4 regions of the Brevibacillus jepli genome follow, and region 1 is predicted to be linked to each of the others. Evidence: riboswitches for the same ligand, from Rfam matches in the RefSeq annotation. Region 1 holds a riboswitch; each other region holds the start of a gene.
What was found. Region 1 has a riboswitch for S-adenosylmethionine ahead of AB1L17_RS18780 (homoserine dehydrogenase family protein). Riboswitches for the same ligand answer to the same signal wherever they lie in the genome.
Positions count from the first base shown of each region.

Region 1 (5,306 bases):
CCGATAATGGATACTGCTTGCCCGATTGATTTCGGAATGCGTATAGCTGCTTCTCGTAACGCCTCAAACGATACCTCCATGATGAGAGCCTCAATCAATGCTGGAAAAGGAACCACTTCCCGAGATGCCGTGATCGTTACCAACAATTTGGGAGGGATCATTTCCGGGTGAAACGTAGTAATTGCAATATAAGAAGATGGCAATAACAGCGAAATAATAACAAAAAGGTAACGTAGCCAGCGAATCCACGTGCTGGCAAAAAAACGTTGATAATAGTCTTCGGCTGATTGGAGAAGCATGAACAGAGTGACAGGTGCAAGAACAACCGTGGGTGTGCCATCCACGATGATACCGACCCGTCCTTCCAACAGCGAAGCAACGACAACGTCAGGCCGTTCCGTAAATTGTACTTGGGGAAATGGAGAAAAGGGGGAGTAATCCATTGCTTCCTCCAGAAAACTGCTGCCAAATACACTGTCTACTTTTATTTGTGTCAACCGATTCCGAACTTCGTCAACTAATTCATTCTTGCATATTCCCTGCACATACATGATGATTACAGTCGTGTTCGTATGCTTGCCAATCTGCAGTGTTTCCGACTTGAGATCGGGAGACTTCAATCGCTTCCTGATGAGGGTGAAGTTATCAACTGCACTTTCAATAAAACTTTCACGTGGACCTCGTACGGTAGCTTCATTAGGTGGCTCATCGATGTCTCGTTTTTTATGCGAAGCAAGAGGCAAGGCGATCATTCTCTTTTCTCCCTCTACAAGCAAAAGCACGTGGCTATTGAGGATAGAAGAGACGCCATCTTTTTTTGTGATGAGATGATAGTCTGTGATAGGTAGCTGCTTCTTCTCAAAAAGGTGGTTACGAAGTTCTGCCTCATCCATAGCCACAGACGATAGGAGGGGGTGCAATACCTCTTCCTGAATCGATTGGATATCGATCATGTTCTGCAAATAAATGAGTGCACAGACTACGTGCTGTCCGACTGAGAAAGTGTGATATACCACATCGGAACGATCGGCTAGTTGTTGACGAAACCACTTGAGTTGATCCTCAAGCGGTTCAATTGAATCCTGTGTCTCCTTCTCTTTCGGATTCGCTGATTTCTTTCTCCATTTCTTAACAGAGGCGATTTTTTTCATCGTACGCACCCTTGCTCATCTTTCATTTATGTGGATAGCCTTACACAAACTACCAGGATTTATTCTTAGTATCAACACGGGGTAAACAACTGTTCAACATGTATGTCTGGCTTGTGTAGAGTAATGGTATAATTTGTTTACAAAGGGAGGGTGAAGATATGCTTAGACGACCGGAAAGAGATGAGTACGCTCATTATTTTGACTATTATGTTGGACTAGTTCCAGAGGGCGAGCTGCAAACGATCCTCACACAACAAGGAGAGAGTGTAGTCGCCTTATTTTCTTCTCTTGCGCAAGAGCAGATTGAATATCGGTATGCCCCTGGAAAATGGACGGTAAAAGAAGTGTTGGGCCATCTCGTGGACTCAGAAAGAATCATGAGTTATCGCTTGCTCCGAATCGCCCGAGGAGACAAGACACCCCTGATTGGGTTTGATGAAAATGCTTTTGTAGAAGGCGCTTTATATCAGCAGCGAGAGCTCTCTGATTTGATAGAGGAGTACAAAGCAGTGCGTAGCTCTACTGTAGCGCAGGTGCGCGGAATCTCGCCAGAAGCGTGGTTGCGTACGGGACTTGCCAACGGTAACCAGCTATCTGCCAGGACATTGGCGTATGTGATTGCAGGACATGAAGCACACCACTGCAAGATTTTGAAAGAAAGATATTTAGGATAGATCGACCCACGATCCACGGAGGTCTTGCATGCGAACGATCCAGACAATCGATTATGTCTCGCCAATCGGCATTATCGAAATCAGTGGAACCGAAGAAGGGGTGTGCTCTATCCTATTCACAGATCGGGAGGAATCCATCCCGCACGAACAAGAAGAAAAATGCCCGCAGCCCCTCCGCGTTTGCAGGCAACAGCTAGAAGAATATTTTGCCGGCACAAGACAAGATTTTACGGTTCCCATGTGGATGGACGGGACAGGTTTCCAAAAAACAGTATGGAACACATTGACCACGATTCCTTATGCACAAAAGATAACGTACACACAGCTAGCCGCGTTAATTGGCAAGGAAAATGCGGTTAGGGCTGTTGGTAATGCCAATGGCAAAAATCGTTTGAACATCATCGTGCCTTGCCACAGACTCATTGGGGCAAACGGGAGCTTAACCGGATATTCGGGTGGATTGTGGAGAAAGGAATGGCTACAGAACCACGAGCGATCACATCAATGGTCACCGAAGCAGAAATGAATGAGCCAATTACATAGGTTGGAAACAGGTTCCTTAAGGTATAGAGATGCCACAAGGATAATAGGGAAGCTCGGTGCAATTCCGACACGGTCCCGCCACTGTAAGAGGGGAGTCAGCGTCAACAAGCCACTGGTCTATGAAATAGACGGGGAAGGCGACGCAAGACGATGATCCCAAAGTCAGGAGACCTGCCTGTTTCGACAACACTGATAGACCTACGGGAGATAGGGAGGTGTTAGAAATGGCTTGCGAAAATCAACGAGTGGACAAGTATGTCCCTCCTTTTCTGGCATTTTCTAACGATCGTACCGGTCGCGAGGAAAATGCTTTTTTATTTTGGGCAAGATACCAGAATAGGAGGGTGTGTGATGATCCAACTTTTCATTTGCCAATGGTGTGGATATATGGAGGAAAAAGAGCTGCCAGAGGAAAGCGAGGAGAGTTTATTTCGTTGCGCGTGCTGCAGCATGGAAGAGGTAGAAAGCCTGTTCGTGATTCACTGAAAGTCTTGCCTAATCAGCTTACAATCAGAAAAGAAAGAATTTTGTTGACGCTCGCCTTGGAATTTCTTAGAATATAGCTCAACAGCATAAATGGTTCTTATCCAGAGAGGTGGAGGGTCTGGCCCGATGAAGCCCGGCAACCGTTGCGTATTGCGACAAGGTGCCAATTCCTGCGGGACGTTTCGTCTCGAAAGATAAGAAGCGGGTTATTCCATCAGTAGATGAACCTTCTTCTTAGCGAAGAAGGTTTTTTTATTTGCCAATTTCATATTTTCTTTATCCAGAGAGGTGGAGGGACTGGCCCGATGAAGCCCGGCAACCGTCATGCATATTTTTGTGACAAGGTGCCAATTCCTGCAGGACATATACGTCCTGGGAGATAAGGAGAGGGAGCACTAGCTGCTAACAAGCCTTCTTCTTATCGAAGATGGCTTTTCTTTTTTCTGTGATACCAAAGCAAACTCTTAAAAAATTTCGGGGTATGAGGTGGTCAGGATGAGTGCAGAAGTAGTACGTGTGGGATTGTTGGGATTGGGAACAGTGGGGGGGGGCGTAATCAAAACGATCCGTTCACAACAGGAGAAGCTGGCTTCTCGTCTGGGAAAACGAATCGAGATCGTCAAAGCATTGGTGCGTGACTCGGAAAAAGAGCGGGCGATTTATGTCGATCCCTCTTTACTGACAACGGATTTCGAGGATGTATTGAAAAGCGATGTGGATATCGTGGTGGAAGTCATGGGTGGTGTAGAACCTACTTATGATTACGTCCGCGCTTTGATAGAAAAGGGTTGCCACGTGGTAACAGCAAACAAAGAGCTCCTCGCGAAAAGAGGAACGGAGCTAGTCGATCTGGCGAATCAGCATCAGGTGCATCTCGCCTATGAAGCGAGTGTCGCTGGGGGCATCCCGATCCTTAGTGTGTTACGGCAGTTCCTCCGTACGAATGATATTTACGGCGTTCGCGGTATTCTCAATGGTACAACGAACTTCATTTTGACGAAAATGGAGGCAGAGCAGCTCTCTTACCAGGAGGTGCTAAAGCAAGCGCAGGAGCTGGGTTATGCGGAAGCGGACCCTCGCTCGGACGTAGAAGGCTTTGACGCCATGTACAAACTGTATATCTTGGCACAGCTTGTCTACGGAGAATCGCTGCCATTAGCTGATGTCGTTCGCAAAGGGATTTCGGATTTATCAGCGGGGCATATCCGGATTGCGAGCGAGCTCGGCTACCGAATCAAGCTGATTGCGCAGGCTTATCAAGCGGATAATGGCATACGCTTGTCTGTTCAGCCAACCATGCTTCCTCAAAGCCATCCTTTGGCGCAAATCCACGATGCGTTTAATGCCGTCCAGCTATCCGGCAATATCGTGGGAGACTTGTTGTTTACAGGAAGAGGAGCGGGGGAGCTCCCTACAGCGAGTGCTGTTGTTGAGGATTTGGCCTATTTGTTGACCCAGCCATTTACGCCGCACCCGACATGGAAGGAAAAAACCGCTGACACAGCCGGGGAAACAGCGGAATCTACAGAACGCTTCCTATGTTATCTCGAAGGTTCATGTCAATCCGCTACACCAGATCGCGTCTTGCATTTCCTTCGGCAGGCAGGAGTAAGCGTGCACAAGCTAAAAGTCCAATTTGACCTAGGTGGAGTATTGCGTGCAGGCTTGATCGTGACAGGTATCAGTGATGAGCACGAGTCCTTGCTGAAAAGTGATTTCGGCTTATCGGTTCGCTGCTTCCCGTTATTGGAGTCGGCTGAATAAAAGCAAACAGGCAGCATCGGCGTTTTCTCACGTGAGAAATACCGCCCCTTGCTGCCTGTCTGCTGATTGATTGTCTTGATGTTGATGTAGAAGCGAGGAGTCAAGAAGAGACTTGTACTCGCCCATCGCTTTGGATCTCGACGCCCTCTGAAATGGACTCGATGCGTTTTAGCAGGGCGGCTCCATTGCTTTCATTCATAGGTACGGCTTGTCCCAATTCTGCATGGAACGGAAGCATCGTTAGCTCACAATCGCCGCTTTTCGTACAGCTCGCCTGAAGGACCATCGACTCCCACGTCTTGGGTTCGCTTGATCGAGTGAAAATGAAATTGCCGAGACTGTACGCAATCCATTTGTCGTTGTAGCGTTCAAAGCCTTGAAGCACGTGGGGATGACCGCCGACGATCAAATCTGCACCAGCATCGATGTACGCGCGAGACAATTCTTTCTGATGATCGACAGGATAATCAGATCGTTCCTTTCCCCAGTGTGCAATGACGACAACGAGGTCTGCGTGGCTGTTCGCCTGCTGAATGGCTTTCACGGCAAGAGCTGGGTCATAGGAGGCGGCCAGACCTGGCTGGGTATTCCCTGCAAACCAGCTCGTTTCGGGAATGACCCTGCTGAAGCCGAGAATCGCGATCTTGATCCCATTCTTTTCGATGAATACAGGTGCATAGGCTCTGCT
Region 1 is NZ_JBFEFW010000017.1:29,223-34,528, reverse strand. Features, by position in the region: gene AB1L17_RS18800 (spore germination protein) at 1-1,151, opposite strand, end outside; gene AB1L17_RS18795 (DinB family protein) at 1,310-1,825, shown strand; gene AB1L17_RS18790 (methylated-DNA--[protein]-cysteine S-methyltransferase) at 1,854-2,351, shown strand; cobalamin riboswitch at 2,361-2,561, shown strand; gene AB1L17_RS18785 (hypothetical protein) at 2,593-2,931, shown strand; SAM riboswitch class I at 2,949-3,055, shown strand; SAM riboswitch class I at 3,128-3,240, shown strand; gene AB1L17_RS18780 (homoserine dehydrogenase family protein) at 3,350-4,618, shown strand; gene AB1L17_RS18775 (CapA family protein) at 4,719-5,306, opposite strand, start outside.

Region 2 (5,306 bases), on a different contig from region 1:
CCCGGAAAACAGCTTTGGCATCCAAGCGCTTTTCTCCAGCATGACTGTCTGTGCCAGTGCCGCAGAACCCGAGCGATCCCGGAATGGCTCTGTCACCAGATAGCTCGCAAACAATACCGCGATATAGTTGAAGAGCAACGTAGAGATGAGCAACGGAATGCGATACCTGGCTTCCATAAAGCCCGGCAGCAAAGCCCAGAATCCGCCTACCGCCATTCCTGTGAGAATAGCCGCCACTATTTTGATCATTCCCGGTGCTGGCAAATAGATCGCGACCAAAGCAGCACTGACGGCACCGAGCACCATTTGCCCTTCCGCCCCCAGGTTGAACACCCCCGCGCGAAAGGCAAGGGATAGTCCCAAGGCAATCAGCATGATAGGCGTAGCTCTCGCAAGTGTAGAAGTAAAGAAATAAAAACTGCCAAAGGCCCCCCTCCACATTTCCTGATAGGTGCCCACAATCGATTCGCCAACTGCAGCAATGACCAGCGCCCCGGTCAACAACCCGATGACGACAGCCAAGAACGGCTGAACCAATGACTTAGATAGCTCTTTGATTGCTGCCATGAACGCTTCCTCCCGCCATTATCACGCTGATTTTTTCTTCGGTTGCCTCCAGGCGTGACAGCTCTCCTGCAATTCGCCCTTTATACATGACCAATATCCTGTCAGACAAGGCGAGAATTTCGGACAACTCAGAGGAGACTAGCAAGATCCCGTCTCCCTGATTGCGTTTTTCGATCAGTGCCTCATGGATGTACTCCATAGCACCAATATCAACCCCACGAGTAGGCTCAGCCGCAATCAAAAACGGGGTTTCCTGCCCCAGCTCCCGCGCTACGATCAGCTTTTGCAAATTTCCCCCTGACAGATTTCCTGCCAGCTCCTGCAGCTGTCGAGAGCCTGTTTTGATGGCAAACTGCTCCACCCAGCCTTTTACGACCTGACGGAATTTATCCCGCAAAACAACGCCGCGGCGGCTGTACGCAGGCTTTCTCTGATAGCCCATCAACGCATTTTCCTCGACACTTGAGAGCTTGGCCGTTCCCCACAGATAGCGATCCTCCGGTATATGCGCCAAGCCGGCATCCCGAATGGTAGCGACTGATTTGTTCGTCACGTCCTTGCCGCCTAACCGTACCGTTCCCTCCTGTGCCGCTCGCAGTCCGCTAATCGCTTGCAGCAGCTCGGATTGACCATTCCCGGAGACCCCGGCAATCCCTACGATTTCTCCGTGATGCACGGTAAAGCTGACTTGGTCGAGCAGCGTCTGCTTCTCTCGTACAGTGAGGTTCTCCACCTGCAACAGCGGGCCTTGATCCAGAGGAACCCGCGCAGAAAGCTCCTGCAATTCACGTCCGACCATGAGTCGTGCCAAATCTTCCGCGTTCGTCTCATCCCGCGAAACGGTTCCTGTCACTTTGCCCCCACGCAGCACTGTTATGCGGTCAGCTACCTCCATGACCTCCTGCAGCTTATGCGTAATCAAAATGATGCTTTTGCCGCTCTCCGCCAGGTTTCGAATCGTTTGCAGCAGATCACGTACCTCCAGCGGAGTTAGCACAGCGGTCGGCTCGTCCAGCACGATAATATCCGCGCCCTGATACAAGACCTTGAGAATTTCGACCCGCTGTTGCTCACCAATCGAGCAATTCGACACCTTTGCCTGTGCATCGATCGGAATGCGGTACTGTTCACTGAGCGCCCGCACCTTGTCTACCGCGTCTGCTCTTCGGAAAAAGCCGGCTTGCTTCGGCTCGTACCCGATCACGATATTTTCCGTCACACTGAATTCGCCAAAGAGCATAAAGTGCTGGTGAACCATCCCGATTCCGTTTTGAATCGCGTCCTCTGGTCCGCGAAAAACAACTGGCTTGCCATGTAAGACAATCTCTCCCGACGTTGGCTGCTCCATGCCGTACAGCATCCGCATCAGTGTCGTTTTGCCCGCTCCATTTTCCCCGACAATCGCGTGGACTTCTCCTGCTGCCAGTGAGAACGACACCTTGTCGTTGGCGGTAAACTCTCCGTATTTCTTGGTCATGGCCCTCATTTCCAAGCGATCGGTCATTCCCACTCCCTCATTTCTGTGTGTCCTTTCATGAAAATGGAAGACCGACTACACAGCCGTAGTCGGTCACATCCATCACTGTGCACAAGCTTTTTTACGTGCGTGTTTAGAATTTGTCTGGTACTTTGCGGGTGCCCGCTACAATCTCATCGCTGATCGCTTTCACCTTATCCACTACTTCTTGTCCAATAAAAGCGTTCAGAGGAGATTTGCTCTCATGCGTCACAAAGGTTACACCCACGCCTTTTTCCTTCAAGCCGTACGTGACAACACCTGGTTTAAACGTGCCTTCCACAAAAGACTTCACCGTTTCATAAGCTGCTGCGTCGGTTCCTTTCAATTGGGACAGAACAATATGCTCTGGATCGATCGTCGTACGGTCAACGTCCTGACCTGCTGTATAGAAGCCTTTTTCTTTTGCCGCTTCGAAAACGCCGAGGTCGCCTACTGCTGCTGCACCGTTAATGAAGTCAGCGCCTTTGGAAGCTTGCAGCAATGCCAATTCCTTCGCTTTTGCCGGGTCAGTGAAGCTTCCTACATAGTTCACCATCAGCTCTGCATTTGCATTCGTCGCTTTCAAGCCCTCTTCGAAGCCCACCGTCCATTTTTTCAGCTGCGGAATATCGAGAGCAACGACCATTCCCACTTTGTTTGTCTTGGTTGCCAAGCCTGCTGCTGCTCCCACCAGGTAAGCCGCTTCCTGCTCACGGAAGGTAACACTGCGAACATTTGGCAAATCGACTACGGTATCAATAATCGCAAATTGGCGGTCTGGATTTTCTGTTGCTACTTTTTTCAATGCATCCTCTGCTGTAAAGGAAGAAGTGATGATCATATCGTAATTTTCTGCTACCGCTACACGCAAATTCTCTTCAATCGCTCCATGGTCGGTAGATTCAATGGTTTTCACTTCTGCGCCCAGCTCTTGTGCAGCCTTCTTCGCACCCTCATCCATTTGTTGGAAGAATGGGTTCACGCCGATTTTCTCGGGCAAAATCAAGGCAATTCGCTTTTTCTCAGCGCCCTCTTGTCCTGCTGCCTGCCCCTCTTGTTTATCTGCAGGTGCATTTGTACCGGTTGAGCACCCTGTTGCCAATACAGCGAATGTTGTTAATGCCAGCAATAACTTCTTCATGATGTATCTCTCCCCATCCGAACTTTACGTTTTTCTCTATCCTATTAGGTAATGTACGGCTTTTTACCCAAAAATTCAATACTATTTACGAATATTATTCAATAAAACTAATTTATTGTTCGTTTATTTCTCCTTTCCTTTGCTTGCTACAACAAAAAAACTCTTCCCGGAGGAAGAGTTTGCGTACGGTGCCGTTCTCTTCCTCATCTGTCAAAACCATGGTACAGGTTTTGCAGGAATTGGCACCTTTCTGTTCATGCATACACATGTCCAGTGGTTGCCGGGCATCATCGGGCCAGTCCCTCCGCCGCTCTTGATAAGGTAGGTGAATATATTTAGTTGGAATGGAATTCATTCTAGCAGAATGGTTCGAAAATGCAATTCTTTTTTCTCAATTCCAAACACTTTTATAAGTTAATCAGGTTTAAAAAGTCGTCTTTTCAGCACCGAGAAATTGGCGAGAACCTGTTTTTAAACTACCTCTTACTGGTTTACGTGAAAGGTTTGCTGGAGACGATGAGACAAAGTATTCAGCTCGCCCAGCTCTTCTGTAATTTCACGCACTTTTTGATGCTGGTTTTCTGCGGTGGCAAATAGCTCTTCTAAGTTGGCTACAGATTCTTCGGTCACGGCCGTGATGGTCGACATCTCGATCGCGACTTCCCCGGAGCGTACTTTTACCCGGTCCATGCTGGAGCTTACTTGATCAGCCGCTTCCAAGAATGCCATCATTCCTGCACGTACTGCTTCAATCGATGCCACAGTTTTCACGGCCAGCTCGCGACCTTTGGCAACGGAATTCTCTCCATTGCTCATATGGTGTACCGCATTCTCACTTTCCTGGTGGAGTGATTTGAGAATATCCGTAATCTCTTGTGTAGCTGTCGAGCTTTGTTCTGCCAGCTTGCGCACCTCATCCGCTACAACAGCAAATCCTCGCCCATGCTCACCTGCGCGAGCTGATTCAATGGCCGCATTGAGCGCCAACAGATTCGTTTGTGTCGCGATCTGGTTAATGGCACCGACAATTTCCTCCACGCGATTCGCCTGTCGATTGAGCTGATGAATGGTAGAGGCTGCCACATTGACCGCCTGCACAATTTGCTCCATCTGTGCGGAGAGCTCGTTCATCATCGTGACGCTTTCTGCCAGACGACGGTTGTTTTGTTGCGATTCTGTTTTCATCGCGTTGGTCTGTGTCGTGACCGCCTCGATTTCCTGGTCAATGGATTGAACCTCTTCCTCGATCTTAACGGTAGAATTCGCCTGCGATTCCATCCCTGTGGCGACTTCCTTGAAGGCAACCATCATTTCATCTGTATTGCGCTTCGTTCCCTCCGCATGCTCATGCACATGATCGCTTGTACGATCAAGCTGCTCCGTCATTTGCTGGATGTTCATGAGCATCTCGCCAAGACGGCGCTCCTTCTCTTCTGCTTCTTGCCTTGCGTCGTGAGCTTTTTGCAAGGAGGCTTGTCCGGCGAGACACAGATAGGTGAGTCCCCCCACCATCATGAGAATAGCCACAATACGCAGAACCAGATTCAGTTCTGTGAATTCACCGCTAAAAATCTCGTATACGCCCGAATAAAACCCACCCATTGTAGTAGCGATCAGAAGAATTCCCGTAAATACGACGAGCTTCCAATCCAAATAAGCAGCCATGAAGCCCATTACGACAAAGGCGAGAAAGGCAACCTCAGGGTAAGCTGTGAAATGTTCGAAGGAAGTAGCATAATACATGAGTCCTACTGCCACAAGATAGCGAATGACCGTACTGTCTCTGCGAATGAAGTAATACGGTGACACGATAAGAGTGATCAGCAATCCTAGTGAAGTCAATTCCCAGAAGTTCTCATCAATCTGATAGGCAATGAGTCCTGCCATCCATAAATGATTCCATAGGATAAAAATCATAAAGCCTTCTTTGTCAGTCAAGGTATTGCGAATCAATTGAATCATAATTGCCCCCCTTTTTCTGGTAGTAACTGTTCAACAGACAAAAGACCTGTTACTTATGTATCGGATTCTCCCCCCATTATATAGCCATTTTGTTGCCAAATTTGTGAAAAAAGTAAGAACAGCCAAAAACAATTGCGA
Region 2 is NZ_JBFEFW010000022.1:84,791-90,096, reverse strand. Features, by position in the region: gene AB1L17_RS22045 (ABC transporter permease) at 1-567, opposite strand, end outside; gene AB1L17_RS22040 (ABC transporter ATP-binding protein) at 542-2,071, opposite strand; gene AB1L17_RS22035 (BMP family lipoprotein) at 2,178-3,206, opposite strand; SAM riboswitch class I at 3,407-3,529, opposite strand; gene AB1L17_RS22030 (methyl-accepting chemotaxis protein) at 3,690-5,168, opposite strand.
Region 2: it holds a riboswitch for S-adenosylmethionine, as region 1 does, so the genes downstream of both, AB1L17_RS22035 (BMP family lipoprotein) here and AB1L17_RS18780 (homoserine dehydrogenase family protein) in region 1, are expected to answer to the same signal.

Region 3 (5,306 bases), on a different contig from region 1:
TCGCGATTCTCGTGATTGTGAAGGTGCGGATTAAGCCAGAGCAAACTGGGCGAAAGTGAGGAGAACCTCGTGAAGCGTGAAGATGCACTCTTTAACTGGCTCCAAATTCAAGTAGTTGCGGATGCACGGCCAGAAGATCGCTCTGCTTTGGACACTGCTGCTTTTTTCCTGCAATTGCTGCAAGAGGACCATCTCATCACTGAAATTGGCTATCGCCAGGAAGGTAGTTGGTACGTCCTTGTTGGAACTGCAGATTCGCAACCAATCGAGGCGCGATATCCTGCAGAATCAGTACAATCTTTATTGGCCGCAATTGAGGGTGAACCCAAATTCAATTGCAACTAACGGGATGAAGACTCCCCCTACTTGCCGAGATAGTTCGGAAGTTGGGCGGAGTCTTTTGATTTTGATGGCTTGTCATAGGTAATAAGACTCGGTTTAGTGGAATGTGCAACTTTTGAAAACATCCCACCGTCAGTATGTTAGCCCCAAGCATACAGGGGGATTTTGGCAGATGAGAAGGGGGAACTACCGTTGAAAAAGTATATGACCAAGCCCGTATTAGCAGTGGTTACTGCTGCAGGTATTATTGGCTGTTTAACGCCGATTTTTGCCGATGCAACCTCGATTGCTAGTAGTCCAAGTGCAACGAAGGTAGTCATGAATGACGAAGGAAAGCAAGTCACGCGCTACAATCTGAAAGAGCTGGCCAAAAATGATCCAACCACGTTGAATATGCTGTTGAAACATCAAGCGGATCACTTGTACGTCATTGTAGATGAGATCAAGCTGAATACGAAGCTGCAAACCTATATGGAAGAGAATAAAGAAGAGTGGGAGCGTATTTACAACGAGTACTACAGTGATATCTGGTTGGAAGTGCGTTTGACAGACAATGATGAAGAAATCGTTAGCGTCAGTGCCAAGACTCAAAATAACAAGGTGTACATAAAGGGGATCGTGACTTCAGATGTCACCAAGGTTGTGGTGAAAAAGCCGAATTCTGACATTATCGAAGTCGTTCCAACCAGTGAGCACTCCTTTACGATCAGCTTTGAAGCTCCGGATGCATCCTATGAGCCGTATGTAACTGTGAGTGCATATGAAGGCAGCCAGCTGGTAGATAGTGAAAAGGTAAAGATCGTTCCGAAAACAGACGAAGATAAGGAAATGATCATCCATACCATGTCTGTTTTGGATGCAAAGAAAAAGGAATTAAAAGTAAAAGGAATCGTCAAGCAGGGGGCAGACAAAGTAACAGTCACCTATAATGGCGTGAAAAAAGAGGCAAACGTAAAGAAGCTGTGGGATGGCGTAGGCAGCTTTAGTGTTACATTGAAGGATGTAAAAGCAGCGAAAGATCAAAAAGCCTTGATCGAGGTATACGAGGACGGCAAGAAGGTTGATTCTGACTCCGTTCAAGTAGATATCGTCAATGCTACTGATAAGGATCCAGTCAATGTATATTCCATCAAGGGAACTGCTGTGAATAATCCTGCGACCAAGTCCATTCAACTGAAGGGGACCGTAAGCGGTTGGAATAAAAAGGATGATACCGAGCTGTTTGTCATCGCTCCTGACGGAAAGAAGAAAGAGATTGAACCGAACGACAAAGGCGAGTTTTCCCTGACATTGTCTTACAAAAATCGTTCGTTTAGTGCCAAAACGATTCAATTCCAACTGTTTGAAGACGATAAGCTGGTAAAGAAAGCTGACATGGCATTAAGCACAAAAGTGATTGTCGCGCCTGTGAAACCAACAGACGACGATGAAGACGATGATGATGACGACAAAAAGAAAAAAGAAAAAGGGAAGCATAAGCATCCCAATGGCAACGCATACGGTTATTGGAAAAAGCACGATCAGAAGTGGAATGACGACAGAGATGATGACGATGATGACGACAGAGATGATGACGACAGAGATGACGACGACCGTGACGACGACCGTGACAACGACAGAGATTAATCTCTACGGTTATGGCCGCTGCTTGTAGGTCTCGACGTACTCCACCAGTTGTCGGATGTAATCCCCGATAATCGGGATCGAGAGAAATTGCGTCAATAAAGACCCGAGAAAAGCCAACACGATAGCAGTTCCAATCGTCAAACCCAGACCCCGGGCAAGACCTGCGAGGAAATTGATCCAGAGCAGCTTGCGCGGGGCTGTGTAATTTTGAATCACATCGGCCAGTCGAATATCTTCCAGGAACATCGCAATTTTATGCATCCGCTCATTTACCTTCCGGACTTCCTTAAGCTCTTCAAGGACTTGATCGATTTGCTGCATGAGGCGGTCTGTAGGCGTCAAGATGTCTATCCCCTTCCACGATTCAGTATCTTTACCTACCAGTCTAGGGAAAAAGACAACCAGAATCAAGGAGGGCAGGAAACGTTTGCCTATCCGAATTGCGAAGGGTACAATGAACGTACAAAACGTTTGTTAGGAGGCTTTCAAATGGCTGAAACTGTTTCCCAAACTCTTTCCGAAGAATTGTTCAAGCTCTTGCAAAAGGAGCGATTTGTTACCTTGGGCACAGTAGACCATGAGTCAGGGGCACCATCGCTCAGCTCCCTGTCCTGGACGTTTGCTGCCAGCGCCGATACGATTCGTTTTGCCGTGGATAACCGTTCGCGTATTTTGGCTAATATTGCGAAGGAGCCGCAAGTTGTCCTGCACTTGATCGGTGCCGGCTCATCTTTTGCAATCAATGGTCGTGCTACAGTCAAAGCGGAACGACTAGAAGGTGTCCCACTCAAGCTCGCCATGGCGGAAATCAAAATTGAGGCGGTTCGAGATATTATGTTTTACGGTTCGCGTATCTCGGTAGAGCCCGGGTACGAAAAGACGTATGACAAAAACGCGGCAGCAAAGCTGGACAATCAAGTGATGACTGCCTTGAGAGAGGCAAACTAGCTGGTGAAATAATTGTTGACAACAATCCTGCTGATCCTTTAGTATTAGGGTCAATCAAATTGAATAGCAATCTTCTTATCCAGAGCGGCGGAGGGACTGGCCCGATGATGCCCGGCAACCAATCACCTGTTATTTTCACAGGGAGATAATGGTGCTAATTCCTGCAGAGTTATCAAAACTCTGAAAGATGAGAAGGATTTGCTTACGGCGACGTAAACAAAGCCTTCTTTCAGAGGAAAGGGGGCTTTTTTCATGCCCTCGTACACTATTGGAGGGAGAGAAACATACATGAAATTGGAAACGAAGTTGATTCAGGCAGGAGTAGGCAGAGACGAAAAGACAGGGGCGGTGAGCTTTCCCGTCTACTATGCAACGGCCTATCGCCATCCTGCATTGGGACAGAGTACCGGATACGATTATACACGTACAGCCAATCCTACACGCTCTATCTTGGAGGAAACCATCGCAGAAGCGGAATCAGGGGATGCAGGATTCGCTTGCGCCTCAGGCATGGCTGCTGTTCATACAGTAATGGGCTTGTTTTCCCAAGGGGATCACCTGATCGTTTCACTCGATTTATATGGAGGAACCTATCGGTTGTTTGAGCAAGTGCTCTCGCGCTACGGTCTTACTTTTTCGTACGTCGATTTGCGTGATATTGGCGCACTGAAGGATGCAATTCGTCCCGGAACAAAGGCCATCTTTGTAGAAACACCAACCAATCCCCTCATGCAGATCACTGATATTCGAGAAGTGACTCAATTGGCGAAGCAACACGAGCTCCTTACCATCGTAGATAACACATTCTTAACTCCGTATTGTCAACGCCCATTGGAGCTTGGCGCAGATATCGTGTTACATAGCGCAACGAAATATCTGGCTGGACATAACGATGTGCTGGCAGGGCTCATCGTAACAAAAGGGGCGGAGTTGTCGGAAAAAATCCGGTTTTTGCACAATTCAATCGGTGCTGTCCTCGGACCGCAAGACTGCTGGCTTCTCGTTCGTGGGATGAAGACTTTGGCATTGCGCATGGAGCGTCATCAATCCAATGCCCTGATCGTTGCGCAAAAGCTGCGTGACCATCCGGCAGTGGCGGAGGTATTTTATCCAGGGTTGCAAGAGCATCCTGGACACGAGATTCAGGTGAAACAATCGACTGGGCATAGCGGGATGGTCTCCTTCCGGGTGCGGTCTGCCGAGCAGGTGGGATTATTCCTGCAAAATCTGCAAATTGTATCCTTTGCGGAAAGTCTAGGCGGTGTAGAGTCATTGTGTACTTATCCGGCGACGCAGACTCACGCCGATATCCCGCAAGAAGTAAGGGAATATGTCGGTGTTTGTGATCGATTGCTGCGACTGTCGGTTGGCATCGAGCATCCGGATGACTTAGTGGCTGATTTGTTTCAGGCATTGAATGCCAGTCTGGTCGTAGGGGGGAGCGTACGATGAATTTTGCAACCAAGGTCCTCCACGGTTCCACTTGCATTGATCCGTTCACAGGTGCGTCGTCGGTTCCCATTTATCAGGCTTCCACGTTTCATCAGGCTGATCTGGATCAGCCAGGTACATTTGATTATGCGCGTTCAGGCAATCCGACCAGGCAGGCATTAGAAGAAGCTATTGCATCGTTGGAGGGCGGCGCTCGCGGCTTTGCGTTTTCATCAGGCATGGCTGCCATCTCCAGTGTGTTCATGCTGTTTTCAGCCGGAGATCATGTCGTTGTAGCAGAAGATGTATACGGTGGGACGTTTCGGTTTTTGACCAAGGTATTGTCGAGAATGGGGATTTCGGTTACATTCGTGGATGCGACACAGGCAGAAGCAGTTCGTGCAGCCATTACACCAGCGACGAAAGGGGTTTATCTGGAAACTCCGTCTAACCCCACCTTGAAGGTGACGGATATTGCGGCGGTCTCTCGCATCGCGAAAGAGCATGGCTTGCTCGTCATTGTCGATAATACGTTCCTTACACCGTATTACCAGCGTCCATTGGAGCTTGGTGCAGATGTGGTGATTCATAGTGCAACCAAGTTTATCGGAGGTCATAGCGACGTCGTTGCAGGCTTGGCCGTGACCAGAGACGCTGCGTTAGGGGAGCAGCTCTACTTTATCCAAAATGGCATGGGCGCGATTCTGGGGGTGCAGGACTGTTGGCTTGTCATGCGGGGTCTCAAAACATTGAAAGCCCGACTTGATGTGAGTACAAAGACGGCTGCGAGCTTGGCTGCTTGGCTGTCTACCCATCCGCAGGTCAATCGTGTCTACTATACTGGATTGGTGGATCATCCGGGTCATCTCATTCAAGAACAACAGGCTAGCGGTCATGGAGCCGTTCTTTCTTTCGACGTAGGTAGCCGCGAGCGGGCGAAAGCGTTGTTTGATCGCGTC
Region 3 is NZ_JBFEFW010000046.1:1,138-6,443, reverse strand. Features, by position in the region: gene AB1L17_RS29440 (YlaH-like family protein) at 1-59, shown strand, start outside; gene AB1L17_RS29435 (hypothetical protein) at 70-345, shown strand; gene AB1L17_RS29430 (hypothetical protein) at 535-1,968, shown strand; gene AB1L17_RS29425 (DUF5665 domain-containing protein) at 1,978-2,289, opposite strand; gene AB1L17_RS29420 (pyridoxamine 5'-phosphate oxidase family protein) at 2,458-2,916, shown strand; SAM riboswitch class I at 2,989-3,110, shown strand; gene AB1L17_RS29415 (aminotransferase class I/II-fold pyridoxal phosphate-dependent enzyme) at 3,205-4,368, shown strand; gene AB1L17_RS29410 (trans-sulfuration enzyme family protein) at 4,365-5,306, shown strand, end outside.
Region 3: it holds a riboswitch for S-adenosylmethionine, as region 1 does, so the genes downstream of both, AB1L17_RS29415 (aminotransferase class I/II-fold pyridoxal phosphate-dependent enzyme) here and AB1L17_RS18780 (homoserine dehydrogenase family protein) in region 1, are expected to answer to the same signal.

Region 4 (5,306 bases), on a different contig from region 1:
ATGCATTCATTCGTCAGCTCACATACATTGACGTGACGTGCATCAGCGATCATGCTGATATCATCCACATGGACAATCAGTCTTTTGCCTTCTTCTGTAACAAAGCCGATCGAGCAAAAATGCGCACCTGACATTTCCAAACGAGTGAGAACAGCATTGGCGAAAACTTCTCCCGTCCGCAAGCGAATCTGGCCTGCTTCAACGGCTCCGCCGATTTTACGCTCGTTGGCGATCACCGTATACATATCCGTGTAACCGTTAATCTGATAGCGCATGGTACCCTCCTGCTCTCGTTGAGACTAATTATCATTAACAATCACATCGTATAATGAAAATCATTATCTGTCAACAATGAGAATGATTTTTATTCTAGAAGAAAAAAGCCACACTCCATTTGTAGGGTAGTGTGGCCAAATTGCCTCGCCTTTAGTTGTTCGATGAAAATATAGAATTAGACTGACGAGTTATTTAGTGAAAAGTTCGTCAATCGCTTGAACAGCTAGTTCTAAAGCTTTCATTCTTCTTTCTAATAGTGTTCTTTGGGGACTACCAGTCTTTGACTTAATAATGCTGGGGGCTTTGATTCCAACTTATCTTGAATGGATACGTTTTCCATGTAAGTAATGCCCTTTCTTCGTTCCTATTCAAAGTAAATTGCCTCCGTAGAAAAAGCGATGGATCGGCTCCATCGCTGCGCCCTTGTAGCTGTTAGCTTAATTCTATTGCGCTTACAATCTAACACTTTATTCGTTTGTTTTCGTAAATAACCCCAACCGCTCAATCCGCTGGACCGCTTCTGCGAGACGATCTTCATTCGACAACAACGCCGCTCGGACGTAGCCCTCCCCTGTCGGCCCGAAGCCATTTCCTGGCGCTACGACGACATGCGCTTTTTCCAAGAGCAAATCAGAGAATTCGATCGACGTGAAGCCGCTTGGTACAGGAAGCCACGCAAAAAAAGAGCCTTGAGACGGCGGTGCCTGCCAGCCAATTCGATGCAGATGGGAGTACAAGGCGTTGCGGCGGCTTTCGTAGACTGCGACGAGATCGCGAACGCACTGCTGAGAATCAGTCATGGCCTTGGCTGCAGCCATTTGTACCGCTCCAAACAGACTGACGAAATAATGATCCTGAATGAGGTTGATCAGACGAACCAGCTCGCGATTCCCTACCATGGCTCCGACCCGCCAGCCTGCCATGTTGTACGTTTTGGACAAGGTGTAAAACTCTACGCCCACCTCTTTTGCTCCCGGAACCTGCATGAAGCTGACTGGTTTTTTCCCATCATAGCTGATCGCACCATAGGCAAAGTCATGGCAGACCACAATTTCATTTTTACGTGCAAAACGAATCGTTTCCTCATAAAACTCGATCGGTGCATTAACCGCTGTCGGATTGTTCGGATAGTTAAGAAACATCAGTTTCGCCCGATCCAAATCAGCTTGAGAGAGCTGGCTGTAGTCTGGCAAGAAATCATTTTCTGCCTTCAGCGGCATCATGACCATGCGTCCGTTTACGACGGCAACCCCTGACCAATAGTCTGGATAGCCTGGATCTGGAACCAGTGCCACATCGCCTGCGTTCATCAGTACTTGACAAATCTCCACGAGCCCGGTTTTGCTGCCAAACAAAATCGCTACTTCTTCCTCGGGGTCGAGGTCCACATCAAATTCTTGTTTATACCAATGAGCCACCGCCTGCTTCAGTTCTACACGTCCCTGAAACGGCGGGTATTTGTGATGGAGTGGTTGCGTTGCTTGCAACTGTAATTCTTCAATAATATGTGGTGGAGTCGGCAAATCGGGATTGCCCTGCCCCAGGTTAATGACGTCATGGCCTTGTGCAATGACCTTGTTTACTTTTGCCACCAAGGTCGCAAAAAACTGGGTAGGAAGTCGATCAATCATGTCGGAGGGTTGGATGCGCATCTGTCTCTTCAGTTCCTTTCTTCGGCCCAATACAGTAAAACCCCCTTTTTCCATACAGAAAAAGGGGGAGATCAGCTGGGTCACGTCCTTATCTGTCAGGAAAATATCCTGCTGGAATTGGCACAGCATCTGTCCATCGTATGGAACAGATCCGCTGCCGGGCTTCATAGGGCCAGTCCCTCCACCTCTCTCAATAAGTCAAACACACGGAATATACTGTTTTTTCATCTATATCATACTACTTGAGCACGTAAACCGTGTCAAGATGCTTGATTCTGTACCGGCGCTTGATGACTTCTTTTTTGAAAAGAAGTGTGGAAGGCAAAGAATGCGACAGACAACAGACACAAGCCTGCCATCACGAACAGCAGTCCCTGCGCATGAAACGACTGGAAGATGAATGCGCCTAGCAATGGTCCGAGCATACGTCCTGCTGATCCAGTCCCTGCAATCAGCCCTTGAATGAAGCCTTCTCGTCCCGCTGGCGTAAACTGTGCAGCTACTGCTGGCACCGCTGGCCAAACGAGCATTTCCCCCAACGTCATGATGAACATGCCAGCCACAAAGCCCGCATAAACCGTTGACTGCGACAGGATCAGCATGGACAAGGCAAAAATGTAAGCGCCCAAGAGCATTTGTGCTTTAAGCGTGCGGGCAAAGCGTCGAATGACCCACGCAATCAACGGCTGACCAAACAGGATCAACCCGCCGTTTAGTGTCCACAACAAACTGTATTGGCGAAGGGAAATCCCCAAGGTTTGCATGTAGGTTGACAGTACTGTCGTCCATTGTACATAGACAATCCAGCTAATCAATAGCCCTCCGCATAATAACAGCAAGGCTCCCCATACTACCTTGGTCTCTTGCTGTGGTTGTTGTAACACATCGCCCGTTGCCTGCTCAGCTGTACTTTGTCCAGTCGTCGCGTTCTGCCGTTGTTGTTCCGCCATTTGTATCTGACGAGGCAAGATGAGCATGAACATGGTCAGGACGATCACTTGTGAGATCGCATTTCCGAAAAACGTCCAAGCAAACGAAACACTTGCCAGGAAACCGCCTAAAGCAGAACCTGCAGCCACACCCACATTGAGGGAGACATAAATCAAATTGATTCCTTTGCGCCCGCCCTCAGGCCATAGGACAACTGCCAATGCATTCATGACAGGAGAAAGTGATCCGTAGAACAGTCCATTCAACAGCAAAAGTACAACATAAGTTGTAAAATCTTGCGTAAGCCCTAAACCGATCGATATTAGAATAACGCCGATGGAACCGACAATGATCGTACGCATTTTGCCCCAGCGGTCAAACATCATCCCGCCGATAATACTACCGATCAGGAATGAGCCTTGGTTTAAAAGCAACAAGAAGCCGGCTACGGTCAGCGGCTTTCCGAGATGATTGTGAATATAAATCGTGACAAGCGGCCAAATACATGCCATTCCGGTAGAAAAAATGACAGCAGCAATCGCCAGTAGACGAATGCTGCTTGGATAAGATTCCCACTTTTGCTTCATAGCCTACTTCTCTCCCCGACGGAAATCGCCGCTTTTTCCGCCTGTTTTCAATTGCAGGCTGGTCGGACCAATAATCATTTCTTTATCCATAGCCTTGCACATGTCATAAACCGTCAATGCAGCTACGCTGACCGCTGTCAACGCCTCCATCTCGACGCCTGTTTTCCCGGTCGTCTTCACGGTTCCCGAAATCATTAGCGTCGTTTCATCCACAAAAGCAAACTGTATATCGATGCCAGTCAATGGCAGCGGATGACACATCGGAATAATCTCCCACGTCTTTTTGGCAGCCATGACACCTGCTACCTGAGCAACTGCGAGCACATCGCCCTTTTCGATTCTTCCTTCTCTAATACGGGCGAGAGTTTCGGGTTTCATGCTAATTTGGCTCTCTGCTACAGCCTCCCGTTTTGTGACGTCCTTCTCAGATACGTCCACCATGCGCGCTCGATTTTGTTCATTAAAATGCGTTAATTGATCAGTCATACTAGCATCGTTCCTCCTCTGTCTTCTCCTACCTTACTCCCGCCGCTGGATAAAAGCAATGGGAATGTAGAGGATAGAGGACATTGTTTCGTTATCTTGCTCATCCACTCCCAAAAACGTACGAAGAAGAGACGCTGGAGGTATACTGTGCGTACATAGTTCGAAGGAGGCGTTTGGGTGAAAAATCAAACCGTGTATTGGGCAAAGCTGACCTATGGTGATTGGGGCATTTATTTGGCGGCAACGGCTGCCGGCCTTTGTTATGTCGGCTCTGTCAATCAGCCATTTGAGGAATTGGAAGCGTGGGTAATGAAGCATCGCCCCCATAGTAGTTTGGGGCATGACGAAGAACGGTTACAGCCTTTTATGAATGAAGTGATCGAGTATTTGCAAGGAACACGTGAGCAGTTTTCTATCGATTGTGATCTGTCTGGAACGCCTTTTCAGCTCGCTGTCTGGGAAGCACTGCGCCAAATCCCGTATGGGCAAACTGCCTCATACACCGATATTGCATCCATCATGAAAAAACCCGCAGCTGTTCGAGCTGTTGGTGCTGCAATCGGTGCCAATCCGGTACTTATTACAGTCCCCTGTCACAGGGTTATCGGTAAAAACGGCTCGCTGACTGGCTATCGGGGAGGATTGCCAATGAAAACAACACTGCTGGACCTGGAGAAAAAGAGTAGTGACGACGCAAAACGGAGTGTGAAGCATGTCTAAGCCACTGACAAAAAGGATTGCTGCACTGGACTGGAATTCGCTTCATCAGGAGCTGGACGAACAAGGGTATGCAGTATTTCCTTCCTTATTAAGCTCGTCCGCCTGCGAGGAAATAATTGAGACATACGGACAGGATCACTTTTTTCGCAATACGATTCAGATGGCGCGGTACCGCTTTGGTGAAGGGGAGTATCGCTATTATCAGGCTCCTCTTCCCTCGGTTTTACAAGAGCTTCGCGAAGGCTTTTATCCGATGCTCGCCCAGACTGCGAATCGTTGGCTCGAGTTGCTTGGACAAGAGCCGATATATCCTGCTACTCTCGCTGCATTTTTGACGCAATGTCACGAACAGGGTCAGCTTCGCTCCACTCCATTGATATTGAAATACGAAGCAGGCGGCTACAATTGTATGCATCAGGATATGTACGGCGAGGTGTTCTTTCCGTTTCAAGTGGTTTTCGCCTTAAATCAGAAGGAAAAGGACTACACAGGCGGAGAATTTCTGCTGATGGAGCAACGCCCGCGGGCACAGAGCCGAGGACATGTGATAACCTTGGAGCAAGGCGCTGGACTTATTTTCCCAACGTCCTATCGTCCTGTAAAAGGAACACGCGGCCACTATAAAAACACGCTTCGGCACGGTGTCAGCACGATT
Region 4 is NZ_JBFEFW010000007.1:72,800-78,105, forward strand. Features, by position in the region: gene AB1L17_RS09635 (hypothetical protein) at 1-275, opposite strand, end outside; gene AB1L17_RS09640 (pyridoxal phosphate-dependent aminotransferase) at 744-1,928, opposite strand; SAM riboswitch class I at 2,014-2,128, opposite strand; gene AB1L17_RS09645 (MFS transporter) at 2,189-3,445, opposite strand; gene moaC (cyclic pyranopterin monophosphate synthase MoaC) at 3,449-3,931, opposite strand; gene AB1L17_RS09655 (methylated-DNA--[protein]-cysteine S-methyltransferase) at 4,109-4,651, shown strand; gene AB1L17_RS09660 (2OG-Fe(II) oxygenase) at 4,644-5,306, shown strand, end outside.
Region 4: it holds a riboswitch for S-adenosylmethionine, as region 1 does, so the genes downstream of both, AB1L17_RS09640 (pyridoxal phosphate-dependent aminotransferase) here and AB1L17_RS18780 (homoserine dehydrogenase family protein) in region 1, are expected to answer to the same signal.